DNA from 3 places in the Exiguobacterium sp. UBA6309 genome. Region 2 is predicted to be linked to each of the others. Evidence: riboswitches for the same ligand, from Rfam matches in the RefSeq annotation. Region 2 holds a riboswitch; each other region holds the start of a gene.
The links. Region 2 has a riboswitch for lysine ahead of B3M90_RS11045 (aspartate kinase). Riboswitches for the same ligand answer to the same signal wherever they lie in the genome.

Region 1 (7,055 bases), on a different contig from region 2:
GCATTGACGGACGAGACGATTTCGTTCGAAAAGGAACACTACAAAATTACGATCGAACCAAATAAAGAAGCGCGTCAACTCATCATTCGTGATACGGGAATCGGAATGACGAAGGAAGAACTAGAAGAGAATCTCGGTACGATCGCAAAAAGTGGATCGCTTGCCTTCAAGGCAGAGAATGAAGCACAAGATGGTCATGATATCATCGGACAATTCGGTGTCGGATTCTATTCTGCCTTCATGGTCGCAGACGTCGTCACTGTCGTTACGAAACCGTTCGGCAGTGCAGTCGCTTATAAATGGGAATCGCGTGGTGTCGAAGGTTATACGATCGAGGAAGTCGACAAGGAAACCGTCGGAACGGAGATTACACTCCACATCAAGGCGAACGAGGAAGAAGAATCGTATGACGAATACCTCGAGACGTATCGTTTGCGCAGTATCATCAAAAAATACTCAGATTTCATTCGTTATCCGATCGAGATGAAGGAACTCGAACGTCAGCCGATCGAAGGCAGTGACGAGACGGAAGAGGTCGAAGTCGTCAAGACGATCAACAGCATGGTGCCGATCTGGCGGAAGAACAAACGGGAATTGACAGACGAGGACTATACGAACTTCTACCAAGAGAAGCGTTATGGTTTCGACACACCAGCGAAACACATTCATATCAGTGTCGACGGCGCTGTTCGTTATCAATCGATCTTATTCATTCCAGAGCAGGCACCGTACGATTATTATTCGAAGGAATTTGAAAAGGGTCTTGAACTCTATGCCAACGGTGTCTTGATCATGGAAAAATGCAGCGACTTGTTGCCGGATCACTTCAGTTTCGTCAAAGGGATGGTTGACTCGGAAGACTTATCGCTCAACATCTCGCGCGAGTTACTGCAACACGATCGTCAATTGAAATTGATCGCGAAAAATATCCAAAGTAAGATCAAGACACAACTCGAAGCCCTCCTGCGCGAGGATCGCACGAAGTACGAAACATTCTATCAAGCGTTCGGACGCCAGCTGAAGTTCGGTATGTATAATGATTATGGCATGCATAAAGAACAGGTGCAGGATCTGGTCCTCTTCTACTCGGCGAAGGAAAAGAAGTTGATCACACTCGCAGAATACGTCGCAGCGATGCCGGAAGATCAGGCACATATTTACTACGCCGCTGGTGAGAGTACGAATCGTCTGGATAAATTACCACAATCCGAGCTCGTCCGTGATAAAGGGTATGATATCTTGTACTTCACGGAAGAGATCGATGAGTTCGCGATCCAGATGCTCGTGACGTACAACGAGAAGACGTTCAAGTCGGTCACGAGTAGCGATTTAGGGATTGAAGCGGAGGAAGCGGAGACGACGGACGCACAAGCAGAGATGTTCCAAGCCATGCAGGAAGTGCTAAGTGGGCAAGTCAAGGAAGTCAAAGCCTCAACACGTCTAAAATCGCATCCTGTCTGCTTTGCGACGGACGGCGCTGTCTCGATCGAGATGGAGAAAATTCTGAAGGCGATGCCGAATAATGAAGGGGTAGAAGCGGTCAAGATTCTTGAATTGAATCCGTCACACGCAGTGTTCGAGTCTCTTGAAACGGCGTATCAAAACGATCGTTCAAAATTCGAGCGCTATACAAAACTAATGTATCAACAAGCATTGCTTGTCGAAGGACTCCCACTCGAGGATCCAGTAGCGTTCGCGAATGATGTGTGTTTATTGATGGTGTGAAACGAATAGATATAAAAAAGGCATTGGATGCGCGCATCCAATGCCTTTTTACGTAAAGTGTTTCATCAATCCGTTTGTAAATCCGAAGCGGTTTCGCCTTTTTTCGAGAGAACGTTCAAGACGACGACAAAGAGTACGAATGTGACAAGAGCTCCGATGAAACCGAAGACCGAAGACTCCGTGAAACCGATGACTAAATAACCGACTGCCGCAGTGACGGCACCGACTAGCGCATATGGTAATTGTGTCGTAACGTGATCGATATGATGGGATCCAGCCCCTGTCGAACTGAGGATCGTCGTATCGGAAATCGGTGAACAATGGTCACCGAAGACAGATCCAGCAAGAACAGCAGCAAGCGTCGGTAACAAGAGTGAAGCATCGACAGCCATGACGAGATCCGCACCGATTGGCAACATGATCCCGAATGTGCCCCAACTTGTTCCTGTCGAGAATGCCATCAAGCCGGCAATCAAGAATAATAAGAACGGCAAGTACGAAGCAGAAATCGAGTTGCTGATGAAGCTTGCGAGATAATCGCCTGTTTTCATATCACCGATAACAGCGATGATCGTCCAAGCAAATAACAGAATCACGACTGCTGGCCACATCGAACGCATACCAGCAACGATGCTTGCACGGTAATCGCGGCCCGGAATTTTCCGTCCGATCAGCATCAGGAAAGCAACGATTAAACTGATGACGACACCTGCGACGAGTGAACGTGTGACGTCTGTTGCCTCAAATGCTCCAATTAAAGTAAACGGGCGATTGTCGGCTGCAAGTGCCTGAGCACCTGTTCCGAGCAACGCACTGATCGTAGCAATGACGAGAACGACGATCGGAACGACGAGATCCCGGACTTTTCCGTTCGTATGTTCGTTGACCTCTTTTGCCATCCCCATCGGTGTTCCTTTTGACGCATCAAAAAGTTCACCATTCGCGGCACGGCGTTCATGCTGTTTCATCGGTCCGACAGAGACGCCAGAGTAAGCGATGTAAAGTGTTAAAAGTAACGCGAAAATCGCATAGAAGTTCATTGGAACGATCATCATGAAAGCACTAAACGCTGAGTAATCCGTAATCGAGTGCGTCGTTAAGATACCGGCGATGATGGAGATGATGAATGCGCCCCAACTCGAAAGCGGACTGATGACACAAACAGGCGCAGCTGTTGAGTCAATCAGATAGGCAAGCTTCGCACGTGAGACACCACGGCGATCCGTTAACGGACGACTGACGTTGCCGACAGCGAGACTGTTGAAGTAATCATCGATGAAAATCAAGATACCGAGTCCGAAGGCAACTAAGCGTGCACCACGCGCTGTCTTGACGTGAGTAGAAGCCCATTCACCGAAGGCACGAGCGCCACCTGATGTCTGAATGAGCGTGGAAAGGACGCCGAGCAATAACAAGAAGACAAGCAATAAGACGTTCCACTCGTTCAAGGCACCGTCTGCCCAAAAGAGACTGAAGATGTTCTTGCCGAGATAGGTTACCGTATCGATCGGATTAAAACGGTGGAGTAACAGGGCACCGACGAGAATGCCGACACCTAACGAAAGAACGACCTTTCGGGTAAAGATGGCTAATAAGATAGCTAGTAAAGCAGGTACAAGGGCAATGATGGAATCTGAATAGTTGACCATGAAAAATATCCTCCTCTTTAATAAATAGCTTAAAGATGAGACCCCGCGGCACAAAAAAAGCAAGGGCACCGGCAACAAAGCCGACACCCTCGCTGGATGCGTCTTTCTTAGCCGAATTGGAGCGCTCCATACAATTGTTATGTATGGCAATCGATCGGGTGTTTCCCGAATCGACCAACGACGATATGCTCGACACATACTGTCATTTCGGCGATGTCACCTTTCCTGTAGTCGTCTTCGTTGTCATCCTCGGACCAAGTACTGATTGAAATCGCGCCTCTACCTCATCGATAGAATAGTCATATTCTGTTCTTATGGACACTTTATCATGTATTTCAGAAGCGATTCAACCATATATTCTGATAATTTAAGATAAAGTTGTTTATTCAGCAAAATGTTGAATGAGCTGTTTCATCAAATAGGCTTGGTTTTCCTCGAATTGTTTTTTTCGATGACCGTTCGCGCCAGATGGGTGGGGGAATCCGGAAAGAAGCTGATGCTGTTCGATTCGTCCATCATGAATCAATCCACGGACTTGCGTCTCGACGACCCGACCGAGTGGAATTAATAACGCTGTTTTTTGTAACTGATTGATCTCAGCGACGAAGTGTTCTTCCGCGTAGTGCCTCAATAAAGGGCTACGATTGATCTTCGGTTGATGACCCGAGTAATTTTTTTCGCGATAAAAGACGGGTTGCTTTAACAGTGACGTTGGATGCAATAATTTCTGATGTTGATGGAATAAGCTAGTAGCCGTCTCAATTCCGAGTAATGCTGGAAGCTCGAGTGTATCAAGCATCTGGACGAGATTACGTCGCATCGTTCCAGCAAAGCTTGCTGTATATTTGACGAGGCGTGCCGTCTCTTCTAATGAAACACCATGATGGAGGGCATCCGTCGCTTCTTCGAAAGCGATTCGCATCTGTTCAAAACCTGGTGTGATCCCGATGATGACGACTTTTGCTTCAGTATTGACATATTCGCCAATCGGAGAGTAATAGACGTTCAGCTCGTTCTCCTGTTGCAATAAAAAATCGTCCGTCCATAATTCATCACGTCGTAACGTACGATCGTCAGGTAAGCTACGAATGGCTTGTTCAAATATAGTTAATGAATTCATGAAGGACCCTCTCTCTCTGTAATGGCACTATGATAACAAATAATACCATTTGTGACAATTCGACCCTTTCACTATTTGTATATAGGTATATAAAAAAGGACTCGATACGAGTCCTTTTCGTGCATCATGCGCGTTCTTTGACCGAAGCGACTTCATAAGTCAGAATCTCGCTGCCGAGCATTGGCGATTCTCCTGCCTCACTACTCGCAGGTCGACTATGTGACGCTTTAAAATCGTCACTCTCCCGCCATGCTTGAAAACTCTTCATGTCTTCCCAGTACATGTTGACGTTCATTTCATCGTGTTCTTCGATATTTTGCGTCAATAAGACCTCGACGCGGATGAATCCGTCCATCGTATCGAGTCCACTTGGACGCGTAAAACGAGGAGCGAGAGCTGCAGCCATCCCTTTTTTGACTTTAATCCGGTTCGTAACGACGATCATCATAAAATCCCCTTTCAAAAAACGAGCAACGTACTTCTTCAGTATAGTACGATGAGGGAAAGAATGCCGGAAAGAAGGAACAAAAGAGATGAATGAACAGGAATATGATCAACGATTACGAATTGAGACCATTGAGATGCAACACCTTTATGGTGTGTTTAGTCACTACAATCGCTATGAACCGACGCCTTATGCGGCACTCGGCGAATTATGCGAAACCTATCCGTTTCAAAAAGAGGATACTGTCATCGATTTCGGGTGTGGGAAAGGGCGTTTAAACTTTTACTTACATGACCGATTCGACTGTTCCGTCATCGGAATCGAGATGAATGGACAATTTTACGAGGACGCACTTCGGAATATGGCGAAATACCAAAGTCGAAGGAAGCGGCGTTCCGGAAGTTTGCGATTCGAACAGACGTATGCCGAGCAGTATACCATTCCGGATGAGGCGAATAAGTTTTATTTCTTTAATCCATTCTCTTCACAAATTTTCATGAAAGTGATCGATCACATTTTAAGTTCGGTCGAACGTTCCCCGCGTTCGGTTGATCTCATCTTGTATTACCCGACCGATGAATACCGGGAGTACCTGGAGCGCCATACCGTATTCGAGCAAATCGATGAGATTCGATTACGAGACCTCTATGAAAAAAATCATGACGAGCGGTTCGTCATCTATCGCTTTGATCCGAACAAACTGCTTCAAAACGGGTATGAATACAGTGAGGAAAGAAATAAAAAATAGGGAGGTCGGATGATGATCCGTTTGGAGCATGTGACGAAGGAATTTGCGCCGGGGCGTGGAATATTCGATGTCAGTTTTACAGTTGATCCGGGTACGATATTCGGTTTCATCGGACCAAACGGATCTGGAAAATCAACGACACTCCGACATTTGATGGGACTAATGGTTGCGGACGATGGAAGGGCGACGATCGGTGGCTTTGATTGCTGGAAGCAAAGTAAAGAGGTGAAGCAGTTGGTCGGTTATTTGCCGGGGGAGATTAGTTTACCTGGAGACATGACGGGAGCAGACATGCTGGATTTGATGCAACGACTACACGGTAGCAATCCGGCACGGCGACAACTGTTGTTGAAACGATTTCCTTTTGAGACGAAGACGAAAATCCGCAAGATGTCAAAAGGGATGAAACAAAAACTGGCACTTGTCGGTTGCTTCATGAAAGATGCACCGGTCTATCTACTTGATGAGCCAACCAGTGGACTTGATCCTTTGATGCAAGAGCGTTTTTTAGAGTGGATCGAACAGGAGAAGCATGCTGGAAAAGCGATTCTGATGAGTTCACACCACTTTCCGGAGATGGAAAAATCGTGCGATCGAGCGGCTTTAATCAAAGCAGGGCGCATCATCGTCGAATCGGATATTCATGAGTTGGTTCGATCGAGTCGAAAGACGTATACGATCGTCTTCCGAACGGAGGTGGAAGCAGCACAGTTCGCGATGCAAGTCGGTGTTGAACCGAAGCGGCTGGAAGTCAGTTTTCAAACGGATGAGACGCTGAGCTTGAATCAGGCGATCGCTTATTTAACCCAGTACGATGTACGGCTGATTCGTCCGTCAGCAGATGATTTAGAACAGGTCTTCTTGCATTATTATGGAGAGGAGGAATCGTCGTGATATTGTTGATCCGCTCTTTATTCAAGCAGGTCAGAAAGCCCATGCTTGCTTATGCGATTGGAACGAGTCTCTACTTATTGATGCTTGCGTTGCTTTATCCATCGATGATGAAGACTGGTTTACTAGAAACAAAACTAGAAGCGTTACCTCCAGAAGTCTTAAAAGCATTTCAATACGATAAGGTGACGGGATTCGATAATGTACTGGATCTGCTCGGAGGGAACTATTATGGATTGATCTTTCAAGTCATTGCGAGTCTATTCTTGCTCTCATTAGCAGCGCGCCTCGTTGCGCGACCGATCGACAACGGAGAGCTGATCGTCTATCTCGCAGCCCCGATCACCCGGAATGCGTATACGTTTGCTGTCGCGATCGTCATGGGTATCGCAAGTATGGTTCTCGTAGGACTGAATGGACTTGTCTTGATGGTATCCGACTGGTGGATGACAGATATTTCGATCAATAACGTCATCT
Region 2 (7,055 bases):
GTCGCGATGACGAGTGGTGTTTTTGTCGCCAACCCATATGCGAGCAGATCCGGTAGCAAACTCGGATGCGAGAAGTCGATGATCGCATCGACCGTTTCTGCCATCTCTGTTAGCTCGGCATATGAAGCGATCGTATCGGATGACTTCGTCCGGTCAACGATCGCTACGACACTTTGTGGTGCGAGTTCGACGACGTATTGTCCTGTCGCCCCATAACCGTGTAACGCGAGTTTCATCGAACCACTCCTTTGTAAGCCCGCATCGTTTCGAGTAAGTGGGCGTGTCCCGCTTCCGATTGACGCACGAGCGGCAAGCGCGGCGCACCGACAGCAAAGCCAAGTTCTTCAAGCGATGCTTTGACCGGAATCGGATTGACGTCACTGAACAAAGCACCGATGACCGGTAACAAGTCTGCCTGAATCCGGCGGGCCGTGGCGAGATCTTGCGCGAGTAACGCTTCAGCAAGTGCTTGTGTCTCTGCCGGGTACGGGTTAGAGAGAACTGAAATAACACCCTGTGCCCCCCATGCCATGTACGGCAGGATTTGATCATCATTTCCACAGAATACCGCGAAGTCTTCCGGAATTGCCGCCATCAGTTCGCCCATGAAGCTGACGTCTCCACTCGCTTCCTTAAACGCTTGGATGCGTGGATGACGTGCCAATGTCACTGCGGTTTCGACTGCGATCGCAACACCAGTCCGCGACGGAACGTTGTACAGCATGATTGGTAACTCGGTTGCATCAGCGACCGCCGTGAAGTGCGCGACGAGACCGGCTTGTGATGTTTTATTGTAGTACGGTGTGACGAGCATCGCTGCATCCGCACCGAGGCGTTCTGCGAGTAATGTCTTCTCGATTGTTACTGCCGTGTTGTTCGAACCCGTTCCGGCAATGACGGGTACTCGTCCTGCCGTGACTTGAACGGCAGTCGTCAATAGCTGTTCGAATTCCGTGTTTGTCAGTGTCGAACCTTCTCCTGTCGTTCCTCCGACGACAAGTGCCTGAATCCCCGCTGCGAGTTGTTGCTCGATCAAGCGTTCGAATACGTGTAAATCCAACTCGCCTGCTTCATTAAATGGTGTGACGAGCGCTGTACCTGCTCCTTTGAACATGAAGAACTCCTCCTTTTTTATGAATGAATCGACTGTTCGATTGCTTGGCGTGCGACTTGTACGGCGTTTGACGCGGCACCTTTTCGAATGTTGTCGGCTACACACCAGAGATGGAACGTGTTCGCGAGACTATCATCTTGTCGAATCCGACCGACGTAGACGTCGTCCGTCCCGCTTGCGTCAAGTGGCATCGGATAACGCGTATTCGCGACATCATCGATGAGGACGACGCCCGGTGCGCCTTCCAGTGCTTCACGGATCGCTGCAACCGTCGTCGGTTGTGTAAACGTGACGTTGATTGCAACCGAGTGAGAGTTCGTGACTGGAACCCGGACACATGTCGCACTGACAGGCAATGCTGGAAGATTGAAGATTTTCCGTGTTTCATCAATCATCTTCTGCTCTTCTTTCGTATAACCGTTCTCAAGGAACACATCGATATGCGGCAAGATGTTATCGTGAATCGGATGCGGATAATTGACGGGCTCTTCTCCGCGTGCCCCGCGTGCCAGATCCTCGATTCCTTTTTGACCGGAACCGGATACGGCCTGATACGTCGTATAGTTGATCCGTTCGAATCCCAGTGACTGGAGCGGTGCTAAAGCGACGACGGATTGAATCGTCGAACAGTTCGGATTCGCAATTAAGCGGTCTGTCGCTTGAATCGCTTGCGGATTGACTTCTGGCACGACGAGTGGAATCGTCTCCTGCATCCGGAAGGCACTTGAATTATCAACGACGAGTGTTCCGTTTTCAGCTAGTAATGGGGCATATTGCTCACTGATCGTTCCGCCTGCTGCGAACAACGCGACATCGATCCCGTCTTCCGTGATGTTTGGCGTCAGCGCTTGGATCGTAATATCTTCTCCCTTGAACTGCACCGTGTTCCCTGCTGAACGAGCAGAAGCGTAAGCGGACAGGCGGCTGACCGGGAAGTCCAGTTCTGCGAGTACTTGTAACATTTTTTGACCGACGGCGCCGGTTGCTCCGATGACGGCTACATGATACATGCTGTTTTCCTCCTTATAACTCGAACGCGTTTGCAATCGCTGCAACCGTCCGTTCAATGTCTGCTTGTGCAATCGTGTACGAAATGCTGATTTCTGATGTCGTGACTTGATAGAACGGGATATTCTCCGCTCGGAAGATCGCGAACAACTTTGAGGCAACACCTGTTGCATCCCGCATCCCGATTCCGACGACAGATAACTTCGCGTGCTGATCGTGGCGGTCGACCTTGACTGTCGTGAAGCGATCCATGATGTCTTTCAATGCTTCATCGAGGAACTCTTCCTCGTCGAGTGGACAGGAGAACGATAGGAAGATGTCACTGTCAAACGTCGTTTGACTGATCATGTCGATGTTGACGTGGCGGTTCGATAAGAGTTCGAAGATATCGGCTACTGCTGCGTTCGTTTGCGGTACGTGTTTGATTGATACCGTCAAGACGTTCTTCGTCACACTGACACTCGTGACCGCTTTTTGTTCCATTGTTTCCGTCGCTTCCATGATCCATGTTCCCCTTTTCGATTCAAGTGTTTTCCCGACGAAGATGTGTACGCCGTATTTTTTTCCTAGTTCGACACTCCGCATTTCCATGACCTTCGACCCGAGGGCGCTCATCTCCATCATCTCATCATATGAGATGTGCGGAATCGGTTGAGCAGTGGCATGGATTCGTGGATCAGCCGTATAGACACCGTCGACATCCGTGTAGATTTCACACCGTTTATCAAGGACTGCCGCAAGGGCAACAGCCGTTGTATCCGATCCACCCCGTCCGAGCGTCGTCACATCACCGAGTTCGTTGACACCTTGGAATCCGGCGACGATGACGACATCGTACGTTTCGAGTTTTTGTCGTAATAGATCTCCATCAATCTGTTTGATCTTACTTTTCGTATGCAATCCCATCGTGCTGATTCCCGCTTGTGCGCCTGTTTGCGATAACGCTTTGACGCCGAGTGAGTTGAGGGCGATGCTGAGTAATGAAATCGTCTGTTCTTCTCCGATGGCAAGCAGACGATCGAGTTCTCGCCGCTCAGGGCGATCCGTGATGGCTTGCGCCTGAGCGATCAAAGAATCTGTCATCTTGCCCATCGCCGAAACGACAACGACGAGTTTTTCACCTTCGGCTGCGCGACTCTTCAAATAATTCGCAATAGACTGAATCTGTTCGACAGTCGCAACCGAGCTTCCACCAAATTTAAGTACAGTTGTCACAATCCTATCTCCTTTGTCCCGATACAGAAAAAAACGACGGGCCGGTAGGAGCGTTCCTACGGCCCGTCGTTATCACGATCGGACAAACGAAGACAAAGTCATTCGTTCTTTTACGTAAGATAGCGCTCCGAAACATCGGTTTCGGCAGTACAACGGATCTTAACCGTTGTACCAGCAAATGAGAAGAAGCATCTTCTCGTTCACTTCGGCGGACTTCCCCTTTCACATCATTCAGCATGCTTGCCTTCAAGAATGATGCTACTCATGTCATCCGCGCCTCTATCTGTCGGTTGTTAGTTACAGTTATAGCAGACATCTTTTGTTAAATCCAGTTATTTGACTAATTTTTTTCAAAATCCGTCAAGTCGCAAGATGCTGCTTCGCGAGTTCGAGTTGCTTCGACACGGCAGCAAACCCTGTACCGCCGTAGCTTGTCCGGCGTGCCACTGCTTGAACCGGATCGAGGAGCGGATAAACGTCTTCTGTGATGTCTGGATGGAACCTTTGATACGTTTCGAGACTCAAGTCCTTCAGGAAACAACCGTTTTGCACACAGTAGAGGACGGCTTTCCCGACGATTTCGTGTGCTTCGCGGAATGGTATGCCTTTCGTCACAAGGTAGTCGGCGAGTTCCGTTGCATTCGAGAAGTCTTGCATTGTCGCCTTCTTGAGCGCTTCGGTCTTAAACGTCGCGGATTCAATCATTCCGGTGAAGATTTGAACGGACTTGAGAACGGTATCTGCTGTATCGAAGACTCCTTCCTTATCCTCTTGCATGTCTTTATTGTAAGCGAGTGGTAATGCCTTCATCGTCGTCAAGAAGCCCATCAGGTTGCCGTAGACGCGCCCCGTTTTTCCACGAATCAACTCAGCGAAATCAGGATTTTTCTTTTGTGGCATCATGCTCGAGCCTGTCGAGAAGGCATCGGATAACTCGATGAAGCTGAATTCTTGCGACGCCCAGATGATGATTTCCTCACAAAAACGCGAGAGATGCATCATGACGGTCGAGGCGATCCCGAGGTATTCGATGACGAAGTCGCGATCGGAGACAGCATCGAGACTGTTCGGATAAACCGACTCAAAACCGAGCAACTCGGCAGAACGGAAACGGTCGATCGGGAACGTGGTCCCCGCGAGCGCCCCCGCTCCGAGTGGTGATTTTCGGATCCGTTTTTGATTATCCGTCAATCGTTCGACATCGCGTTCGAACATCCAGAAATAAGCGAGCAAGTGATGCGCAAGCGAGATTGGTTGTGCCCGTTGCAAATGCGTATACCCCGGCATAACCGTCTCGATATGTTGCTCAGCTTGTTCCGTGATGACCGATTGGAGCTCGCGCAATGCCGTCGTCAACGCTTCGACATGCTGCTCCAGCCATAGATGTAAATCGGTTGCGACTTGATCGTTTCGGCTCCGTGCCGTATGCAGTTTCCCTGCAACTGGACCGATCTGTTCCGTCAACAAACGCTCAAGATTCATATGAATGTCTTCGTCCGCTAATGTGTAGGAATGGTCCTTTAACGTCGCTTCGAGTTGCTTTAATCCTTGCTGGATTTGTGTCCACTCATCTTGAGCGAGAATCCCTTGTTCAAATAACATCTGTGCATGTGCGAGACTGCCTTTCAAATCAACGCTTGCTAATTTTTGATCGAACGTGATTGATGCTCCGAAGGCTTCCGCTTGAGCGGAAGCACTTTCCGTAAAACGTCCACCCCAGAGTTTGGTCATTTCGTTACACCCGCCTGACGATGTACACTCGCATGCGTTGAAACGGCAAGACCGTGTAATTTGATAAAGCCTTTTGCTGCTTCATGATCGAATGCATCTTCTTTCGTGTACGTCGCAAGTTTCTCATCATAAAGCGAGACAGCCGACTGACGACCTGTGACAGTTGCATTTCCTTTGAACAGTTTAACGCGAACTTCTCCTGTGACGTCCTGTTGTGTCGCCGTCAAGAAAGCTTTCAAGCCTTTTGTCAATGGCGCATGGAAGAGACCGTTGTAGATCGTTTCTGCATATTGTTTGCTGAGTAATGGTTTGAAATGCGCGACGTCCTTCGTCAATGTAATCGTCTCGAGTGCAGCGTGAGCTTTGAGTAAAACAGTTGCGCCTGGGCACTCATAGACTTCCCGCGATTTGATACCGACGAGACGGTTCTCGACGTGGTCGATCCGTCCGACCCCATGTGCTCCAGCGATGATATTCAGTTCCGTAATCAGTTTCGCTAATGGATACGTCGTCCCGTTAATGGAAACTGGAACACCTGCTTCAAAGCCGATAATGACTTCTTCTGCCTGATCCGGAGCGTCTTCTGGTGCTACCGTCAACGCAAATGCGTCTTGTGGTGGTTCTGTCCATGGATTTTCTAGGACGCCACATTCATTACTCCGTCCCCAAAGGTTCATGTCGATCGAGTATGGGCTATCGAGGTTGATCGGGATCGGCACATTGTTTTCTTTCGCGTAGGCGATCTCTTCTTCCCGTGACCATTTCCATTCCCGAACCGGTGCGATGACTTCGAGTGACGGATCAAGTGCCGCGACCGAAACTTCGAACCGGACCTGGTCATTCCCTTTTCCGGTACATCCATGTGCGACCGCCGTTGCACCATATTCATGCGCGACTTCGACGAGTTTTTCTGCAATCAACGGACGCGAAAGCGCTGAGATCAACGGATAGGCATTTTCGTAATGAGCGCCATATTGAAGGGCTGGCAAGACAAAGTCTTGTGCGAATTCTTCTTTGACATCGAGAACGATTGATTCGATCGCACCGACGAGGAGTGCTTTTTCCTTGATGACGGATAAATCTTTTCCTTCTCCGACATCCATGCATAAGGCAATGACATCATAGTCCTTGCTCAACCATTTGATGGCTACCGATGTATCGAGTCCCCCAGAGTACGCTAAGATTAATTTTTGCTTTGACATGTATAATTCCCTCCTGGTTTTTAATTCATTTGTCTGTATAAAAATTCACTATGAATTATATATATACATAGAAAACAAAAAAAAGAAACCCTTTTTGCAGGATTTCTTTCAAAATAACTTACATTTTCTTCTCCATCGTCCGGTGTGGAATGCCCGCATCGTCGAATTCATCGGAGACGATCGTGTACCCAAGACCTTGATAAAACGGGATGGCTTGGACTTGTGCACCGAGTGTCAGCAGTTGTTTTCCTTCACGTCGCGCAATACGTTCCATCGCCTGCATCAACTCACCACCGTATCCTTTTCCTCGGGCTGTCGACAGCGTCGCCACACGTTCCACCTTCATCCGTTGGTCGTCATATGGACGTGTGCGACCCGTCGCAACCGGTCGACTCTGTTCATCGAGGACAAGCAGATGAATCGCTGTTTCATCATGTGTATCGTATTCAAGATGACGTGGTACGCCTTGTTCCTCGACAAAGACACGCTCCCGGATCATCCGAACGGCTTGTTGTTGTTCTGCTGTACGTACTTGAATGACTGTCATAACTGATATTCCTCCCGTAGTCGATCGACATATGCCATCGCATCATCCCGATTCGTAAATTGTGCTTGTGCCTGAACTGCACTTCCTCCACCTCGTCCATTGAATGCTTGGACATGCGCTTTGGCAAACTTCCCGAGATGCGGTTCACCTGGACTGCTCATCAGTAACTTGTTCACCGTCGCATTCCAGACGACACCGACGCGTCCCGCTTCTTGAATCGCTTTCGCGAGTTGTTCGG
Region 3 (7,055 bases), on a different contig from region 2:
CGAGCTGACGGATTTCATGATCGTAGAAATCAAGTACCTTTGCAATCGTCATTTGTCGAATCTCTTCATACACGGACTGAAACATCTGATCCTCTCCCTTCCATTTGAAAAAAGAGCAGTCAAAACGAAATCGTTTGACTGCTCCCTACATGTTACTCGAAATGTTTTTTATATTCCCCGTATCCTGCCGAATCAAGCTCTTCTACCGGAATAAATCGTAACGCTGCTGAGTTGATACAATAGCGTAGACCACCAAGCTCTGTCGGACCATCATCGAAGATATGACCGAGGTGACTATCTGCATTCGCAGAGCGCACTTCCGTCCGCGTCATCCCATGACTCGTGTCGAGTTCGACTTCCATCTTGTCTTCTGAGATCGGTTTAGCGAAGCTCGGCCAACCACAGTTTGACTGGAATTTATCTTTTGATGTGAAGAGTGGTGTACCATCGACGATATCGACATAAAGACCTGGACGTTCCTCATCCCAGTATTCGTTACGAAAAGCAGGTTCCGTCCCGTTCTCTTGTGTGACTTTATACTGAATCGGTGTCAGGCGCTCTTTTAATTCTTTTTCCTTACCGTGATCCTTCCACGCTTCCTTGATGAATTTCGCGCGACCGGAGCCGACACTATACATCTGATAACGGAACGGATTCTTTTTATAATAATCTTGGTGATATTCTTCAGCTGGCCAAAACGGCTTTTCTGGACGAATCTCTACCGCGACTGGTCGCGAGAAGCGTCCTGATGCGTCAAGCGCAGCTTTCGAACGTTCAGCTGCTTCACGCTGTGCTTCATCGACATAAAAGATAGCCGGTTGGTACGATTCGCCACGGTCATTGAATTGACCTCCGCCATCTGTCGGATCGATTTGACGCCAGAAGATATCGAGTAATTCTTCGTACGTAATGACGGACGGATCGTACGTGACTTCAACCGCCTCCAAGTGACCTGTCGTTTCCGAACAGACCTCTTTATAAGTTGGGTTCTCTGTATGACCACCGGTATATCCTGAAATGACCTGCTCTACCCCATCATATTTATGGAATGGCTTGACCATGCACCAGAAACAACCACCTGCAAATATCGCTTTTGCCATCTATCTTCCCCTCCTCTGTATGTCTCTATTTTACCGCGTTCAGAGAATGGACTCGACTTTCCTGCTCATTCAATCCTCTGGGTTCGTTTTTAGGCGACGCATGACGAAGTAGATCGCCGCAAAGACAAGAAGCAGTCCTCCAAGCGAATACCAGATGTTATTCAAGCGATAGATCATTTGATATAAGGCAAGCGTCACAAGCAATAATGCGATCGGTAAGAAGGCACGCTTAAAGTGGTACCAGTAATTCACAAAGATCGCCTCCTGTTTTTCTTTCATCTTACCCGATATGTCATGCCTTCTGCGAGAGGATTATTCAGCTTGACGGTACTCTTCTTCGAGATAGATCCGGTACTTCGTTTCCCAAGCATTTAGCGACACACGCCATAATACAATCGTTGCGATGGCAAGTCCTAACGTAACCGGCCAGAACCACATCGACACGATACCTGCTGTCGAAGCCAGTCCGATCTTTGAGAACAAAACGTACGTCCAAATGATGGATGTACATAATAGGATCGAGACTGGAATCGCGAACTTCCATGGAGTGAGCTCGACAGACTGTCGTCGATTGACCTTTCTTGACTGAGCGTCCGGATAACGATATCCCATGAATACCATGAATAACACTTCTATCACGAGTAAAATACCGTACCCATGAATATAGCTGATGCCATGATCCCAGCCGAACAGTTGTTTAAAACCGAAGACGAATAAGTAATACGCGAACACGTGAAAGACGATGACGATTTTCGCTGCAATCGCCGGAATTCGTTTCATGAAAATCCCCATTAATACGATAACGAGAATCGGAATGTTGAAAAACCCTGTGAATTGCCGGATTAAACTCCATAAGCCGTCCGGCGCGTACATCAAGAATGGTGCGATGACGAAAGAGATTAAGGCAACGATCGTTCCGAACCATTTACTGACACGAATCAAATGTTCATCACTCGCCTCTTTCGCAAACACCGGCTGATAGATATCGAGGACGAAAAGTGTCGCAATACTATTTAGCAACGAGTTAAAGGAACTGAAGACGGCCCCGAGTAAGACAGCCAAGAAAAATCCCATCAGCGAGACCGGCAGTAACTCCGTGATGAGTCGAGGATAGGATAAATCACCGCTCGTCAGTGTATTTCCATACAAGTGATAAGCAATGATTCCAGGAATCAGCATGAAGACTGGAACTAACAACTTCAAAAATCCTGTCATTAAGACTCCTTTTTGACCTTCTTTTAAATCCTTTGCGCCGAGCACACGCTGAATGACATATTGATTTAGTGACCAATAGAATAAATTCGCGAATAAGATTCCCGTAAATATCGAGAAGAACGGAACGGCATCGGTTGAGCTTCCGATTGCGTTCAGCTTCTCCGGTTGTACAGTCGCAATCGTCTTCATCCCTTGAAGGAGATTCCCGTCACCAAGCGCAATAAAGCCAAGCACCGGAACTAGGAATCCAACGAAGACGAGTCCGATCCCATTCAGCGTATCGGAGACAGCCACCGCACGGAGTCCTCCAAAAATCGCATAAATCGCTCCGATGATCCCGACGACCCAAACGACTAACCAGAGGGACTGCGTATAGCTGAGGCCGAACAACTCAGGGACATCGAACAACTGCAAGACAGCAATCCCACCTGAGTACAGCATTGAAGGGATCGTGACGCACATATATCCGAGTAAAAAGAGTAAGACTGTCATCCGGCGAACCGTCTCATCATACCGGTGACTTAAGTATTCCGGTAACGTCGAGATACCAAGCCCGAGAAACTTCGGGAGTAGATAAATCGCCATGATGATGGCAGCAAATCCCGCCGTGACTTCCCACGCCATACTCGACATGTTTCCCATGAAAGATTGTCCATTTAGTCCAATTAACTGTTCTGCCGACAAATTCGTCAGCAGTAGCGAACCGGCAATGAACACACCGCTTAATCCTCGCCCCGCTAAGAAGTATTCATCGACGCCTTGTGTTTTCCCACGCGTCAATCGGTAGGATATGTAGGCAACGAACAACATGAAAAACGCTGCAGAACCTAATGTGAAAAATAATTCAGATGTAGTCATGCGTCTCCCCCTATTCTTTATTCATATTTTCTTTTTATGAATATGTATTCATTGATTCCTTTTTTATATTTTTTCAAAACTATATTTTAGAAAACGTTTTTATTTAAAGGAATAAAAAACCACCTTCATTTATAGAAGGTGGTTCCGATTGCAGAAAAATGGGCTGACTCAAAAATGACTCGTCTTCACGCCCTTTCCTCAGGCGAGACACAAGCCAGTTTTCCCGCTCTATTCGAGCAGGAAAACGGGTCTTGTTTGTCTCTGACAGCGCAAAATTGCGCTTTTTCCTGTAGGAGTGGCGTGTAACGTGTCATTCTTCTTTATACCCGGAAAGAGAATCAGAGAAGCGTTTTGTTCACTCGACATCGCTTCCTAGGGAAAAACAAGCAAGAGCGACCCTGCAGCGAAGCGAAGCGGCGCGATGCTTGTCCCAGGAAAACGATTCGAAACGAACAAAAAAGCGCAATCTTCCTCATCAGACTCATCAGAGAAAAATTGCACTTTGTCTTCAATCTCAATTACCTTCATTTATAGAAGGTGGTTCACACATTATGATTGACGTGGATGTTCTGGGAAGTCCATCTCTTCGTAACGAACAATCGACGTCCGGTTTTTAAATTTGTGTCCTAACCAAAAGGCAAGGAACAACGGAATTCCGACATATGTCGCGGCAATCCCGACCCAATCAATTTGATCAGCAAGGAATGCTGCATAGTTTTGACCAACGATGACAAGGAAACAAAGACCGAATGCAAACAGCGGACCGAACGGGAACGCTGGTGCAACGTAAGGTAAATCTTTCAACGAATGACCTTGTGCAAGGAATCCTTTACGGAAACGATAGTGACTGATCGCAATTCCGAGCCACGCGATGAATCCTGTCATACCTGAAGCATTGAGTAACCACAGATAGACTTGTCCACCAAACATCGATGTTAAGAAACAGAGCGCACCGATTGCTCCTGTTGCAAGCAAGGCGTTACGCGGTACCCCATTTTTCGACACTTTTGCAAAGAACTTTGGTGCATCTCCTTGACGAGCAAGTGTATACAGCATCCGTGTGGAAGCATACATACCTGAGTTACCGGCAGATAGAACAGATGTCAAGATGACGGCGTTCATGAGTGCTGCCGAGAACGCAAGACCTGCTTTTTCAAAGACGAGCGTAAACGGACTAACGGCAATGTCCGTGATGTCATTGGAAACCAAGTTCGGGCTCGTATACGGAATGAGCATCCCGATGACGAAAATCGCAAGGATGTAGAAGAGTAAAATGCGCCAGAAGACTTGTTTGACTGCTTTTGGAACGTTTTTTTTCGGATTTTCCGATTCACCTGCGGCAATCCCGACTAGCTCCGTTCCTTGGAAACTAAATCCAGCAACGAGGATGATTCCGATGACGGCAGGAATACCACCGACGAACGGCGCATCCCCGAGAGCAAAGTTTTTAAAGCCAACTGGTGGCTCCGATGTAAAGACACCGAAAATCATCGCAACACCGACGACTAAGAAGACGATGACAGTGACGACTTTAATCATGGCGAACCAATACTCCGCTTCCCCAAAACCTTTAACGGAGAAGTAGTTCAAGCCGATCATGAGTAAAAGGAATAAGGCACTGAAGTAAAATCCAGGAACGTCCGGGAACCAATACGTCATAACGATTTGTGCTGCAACGAGCTCAACTGCGATCGTGACCGCCCAGTTGTACCAGTAGTTCCAGCCGAGGGCAAAGCCGAATGAGGGATCGACGAATTTTGTCCCGTATGTCGAGAAGGATCCGGCGACAGGCATATAAGCCGCCATTTCGCCAAGACTTGTCATTAGGAAATAGACCATCAGACCAACGATTGCATACGATATAAGTGCACCACCTGGTCCTGCTGCTGCAACGGAAGCACCGGACGCGATGAAAAGTCCTGTTCCGATTGCCCCACCGATGGCGATCATCGACATATGACGGGCTTGTAATCCACGTTTTAATCCTTCGGCTGTCGAATCTGTTGTTTGTTTCACATCTAGTTTGTTCATTTCGTTCGCTTCTCTCTGTTTAGATTTTTTGAGAGGACACTTTTTGAATGAAAAAACAAAAAGCGCCCTCATCTTCCAGATGGAAGATGAGAACGCAACATAATAAAATGAATGCGCCTCATTCTACCGTCGTGAAAGATAGCTCTCCACAAGTGAGTGATACCCGACTTGTGACAGTATTAGACCTATTCGACCTAATCCCAATCGATCATCTTCAAAGCGATGATTGATTTCGGCAATTCTTCCTTTCAGGTCACTTCATTTGTCGCTTGACGACATCCATAACCGTACTCTTAAGAACTGCAACCTCCATCCCACTGGTTGAGTGAGAACTGAATTAAATTAGTTATTACTACGCCATATTACACAAACCGCCACGAAATTGTCAATTGCCTTTTTTGAATCTGGGGTAGTAGATGGTAAAAATCCGATATGTTTAGTACACTAAATGATAGAAGTCCACTGAGAGAAAGGATGCTGCTTGCATGCCACAGGAACGTGATTTGCTGACTTACCGACTCGAGGAACAAATGCGTGTCATTCTTCGTACCCTGCGACGTGAACTTAATCGACTGTTTGAAGGAACAGCAACCCGAAGCGAATTTTTCATCTTACGGAGTCTTTCAGAAAACGGTCCCCAGCGTCCGACACTTCTTGCGGAACAATTTGAGCTGGCGACGAGTCAAGTCACTGCTTTAACGGATAAGCTCTATAAACAAGGATATGTCACACGGACGCGTTCGACGGAAGATCGTCGCTCGATTGTCCTTGCTTTGACGGATGACGGAGAGCGTGCTTTTCGGGAACTCGAGGTCGTCCGAAGAAACTATTTACAAGATCGCTTCGGAACTTTAACAGAAGAAGAACTGGAAACGATGATTCGCGTCTTCGATAAGATTTTACTGACGATGGATGAGGATACGCTCACTTCGTCTTCATAAAAAACGGTAGATTTTCTACCGTTTTTTATGTTTTATCTAAACATTTACCTCTGTCTAACCGTTACCTAGATGAGTATACTGGAGTATATATATGGAAATCTGTTAGCTGGGGAGTTGGGAGGATTTGTTGTCCATCATGAATCAATTCATCATTAACTTTTGTCTACTGTTCACGACGATTACTCTCTTATTCTTACCATTTCGGAATCGACCACGTATTTCGCTGAATTCCAGCTGGAGTACACGCCTCATATTGGGAAGTGTCTGTGGTCTGACTGCAGTTTTGTTGATATTCAATGGCATTCAGATCGATGTCGCCCGTGTGGATTTACGAATCATCCCAGTCGCGATCGCTATGCTATTCGGTGGTTTCCCGAGCGCCATCGTCGCCGGTATAATGATCATCGGGACACGTTACTTTTTGACACCCGTCGATCAAATGGAGGGTTTTTATCTGTCCACACTGATTATCGTCTTAATCATTACGACGATCGGAATCGTACGTCGATTCGTTCATGTCTCGACACGCCATTTTCAATTATTGGTGTCAATTGGTGTTCTCTATTCGTTACCTGCCATCTATATCCTGACAAACAGTTGGTCGACATTCTTTAAAATTTCAATCGCTTATATCTTCTTTAATCTATTAGCTGGCTTTGTTGCTTTTCGACTGCTGACGGAATTACGCCGTCACTTCGAAAACATTCAGTATCAACAAAAACTAGCGATGACGGATGCTTTGACCGGACTTGCCAATCGGCGCCGTCTCGATGATTCACTGTCACTTGTCGGTTCAACGGATCAAGGGTATTCACTTGTCTTGATTGATATCGACTTCTTCAAGCACGTCAATGATACATATGGTCATGACGCCGGAGATGATGTCCTACGTCAACTCGGCATGACACTC

Region 1: it holds a riboswitch for lysine, as region 2 does, so the genes downstream of both, B3M90_RS05890 (Na+/H+ antiporter NhaC family protein) here and B3M90_RS11045 (aspartate kinase) in region 2, are expected to answer to the same signal.
Region 3: it holds a riboswitch for lysine, as region 2 does, so the genes downstream of both, B3M90_RS04015 (amino acid permease) here and B3M90_RS11045 (aspartate kinase) in region 2, are expected to answer to the same signal.

What each region holds. Positions count from the first base shown of each region.
Region 1 covers NZ_DJTL01000020.1:79,785-86,839, forward strand. The annotation lists gene htpG (molecular chaperone HtpG) at 1-1,725, shown strand, start outside; gene B3M90_RS05890 (Na+/H+ antiporter NhaC family protein) at 1,791-3,374, opposite strand; lysine riboswitch at 3,486-3,664, opposite strand; gene B3M90_RS05895 (hypothetical protein) at 3,757-4,494, opposite strand; gene B3M90_RS05900 (heme oxygenase) at 4,619-4,939, opposite strand; gene B3M90_RS05905 (methyltransferase) at 5,028-5,687, shown strand; gene B3M90_RS05910 (ABC transporter ATP-binding protein) at 5,700-6,581, shown strand; gene B3M90_RS05915 (ABC transporter permease subunit) at 6,578-7,055, shown strand, end outside.
Region 2 covers NZ_DJTL01000032.1:19,368-26,422, reverse strand. The annotation lists gene dapB (4-hydroxy-tetrahydrodipicolinate reductase) at 1-236, opposite strand, end outside; gene dapA (4-hydroxy-tetrahydrodipicolinate synthase) at 233-1,114, opposite strand; gene B3M90_RS11050 (aspartate-semialdehyde dehydrogenase) at 1,132-2,124, opposite strand; gene B3M90_RS11045 (aspartate kinase) at 2,138-3,337, opposite strand; lysine riboswitch at 3,450-3,627, opposite strand; gene argH (argininosuccinate lyase) at 3,698-5,068, opposite strand; gene B3M90_RS11035 (argininosuccinate synthase) at 5,065-6,270, opposite strand; gene B3M90_RS11030 (GNAT family N-acetyltransferase) at 6,389-6,817, opposite strand; gene B3M90_RS11025 (alanyl-tRNA editing protein) at 6,814-7,055, opposite strand, start outside.
Region 3 covers NZ_DJTL01000015.1:23,886-30,940, reverse strand. The annotation lists gene B3M90_RS04035 (DUF2252 domain-containing protein) at 1-85, opposite strand, end outside; gene msrA (peptide-methionine (S)-S-oxide reductase MsrA) at 153-1,100, opposite strand; gene B3M90_RS04025 (hypothetical protein) at 1,170-1,352, opposite strand; gene B3M90_RS04020 (solute:sodium symporter family transporter) at 1,413-3,173, opposite strand; gene B3M90_RS04015 (amino acid permease) at 3,723-5,204, opposite strand; lysine riboswitch at 5,336-5,524, opposite strand; gene B3M90_RS04010 (MarR family winged helix-turn-helix transcriptional regulator) at 5,690-6,145, shown strand; gene B3M90_RS04005 (diguanylate cyclase) at 6,282-7,055, shown strand, end outside.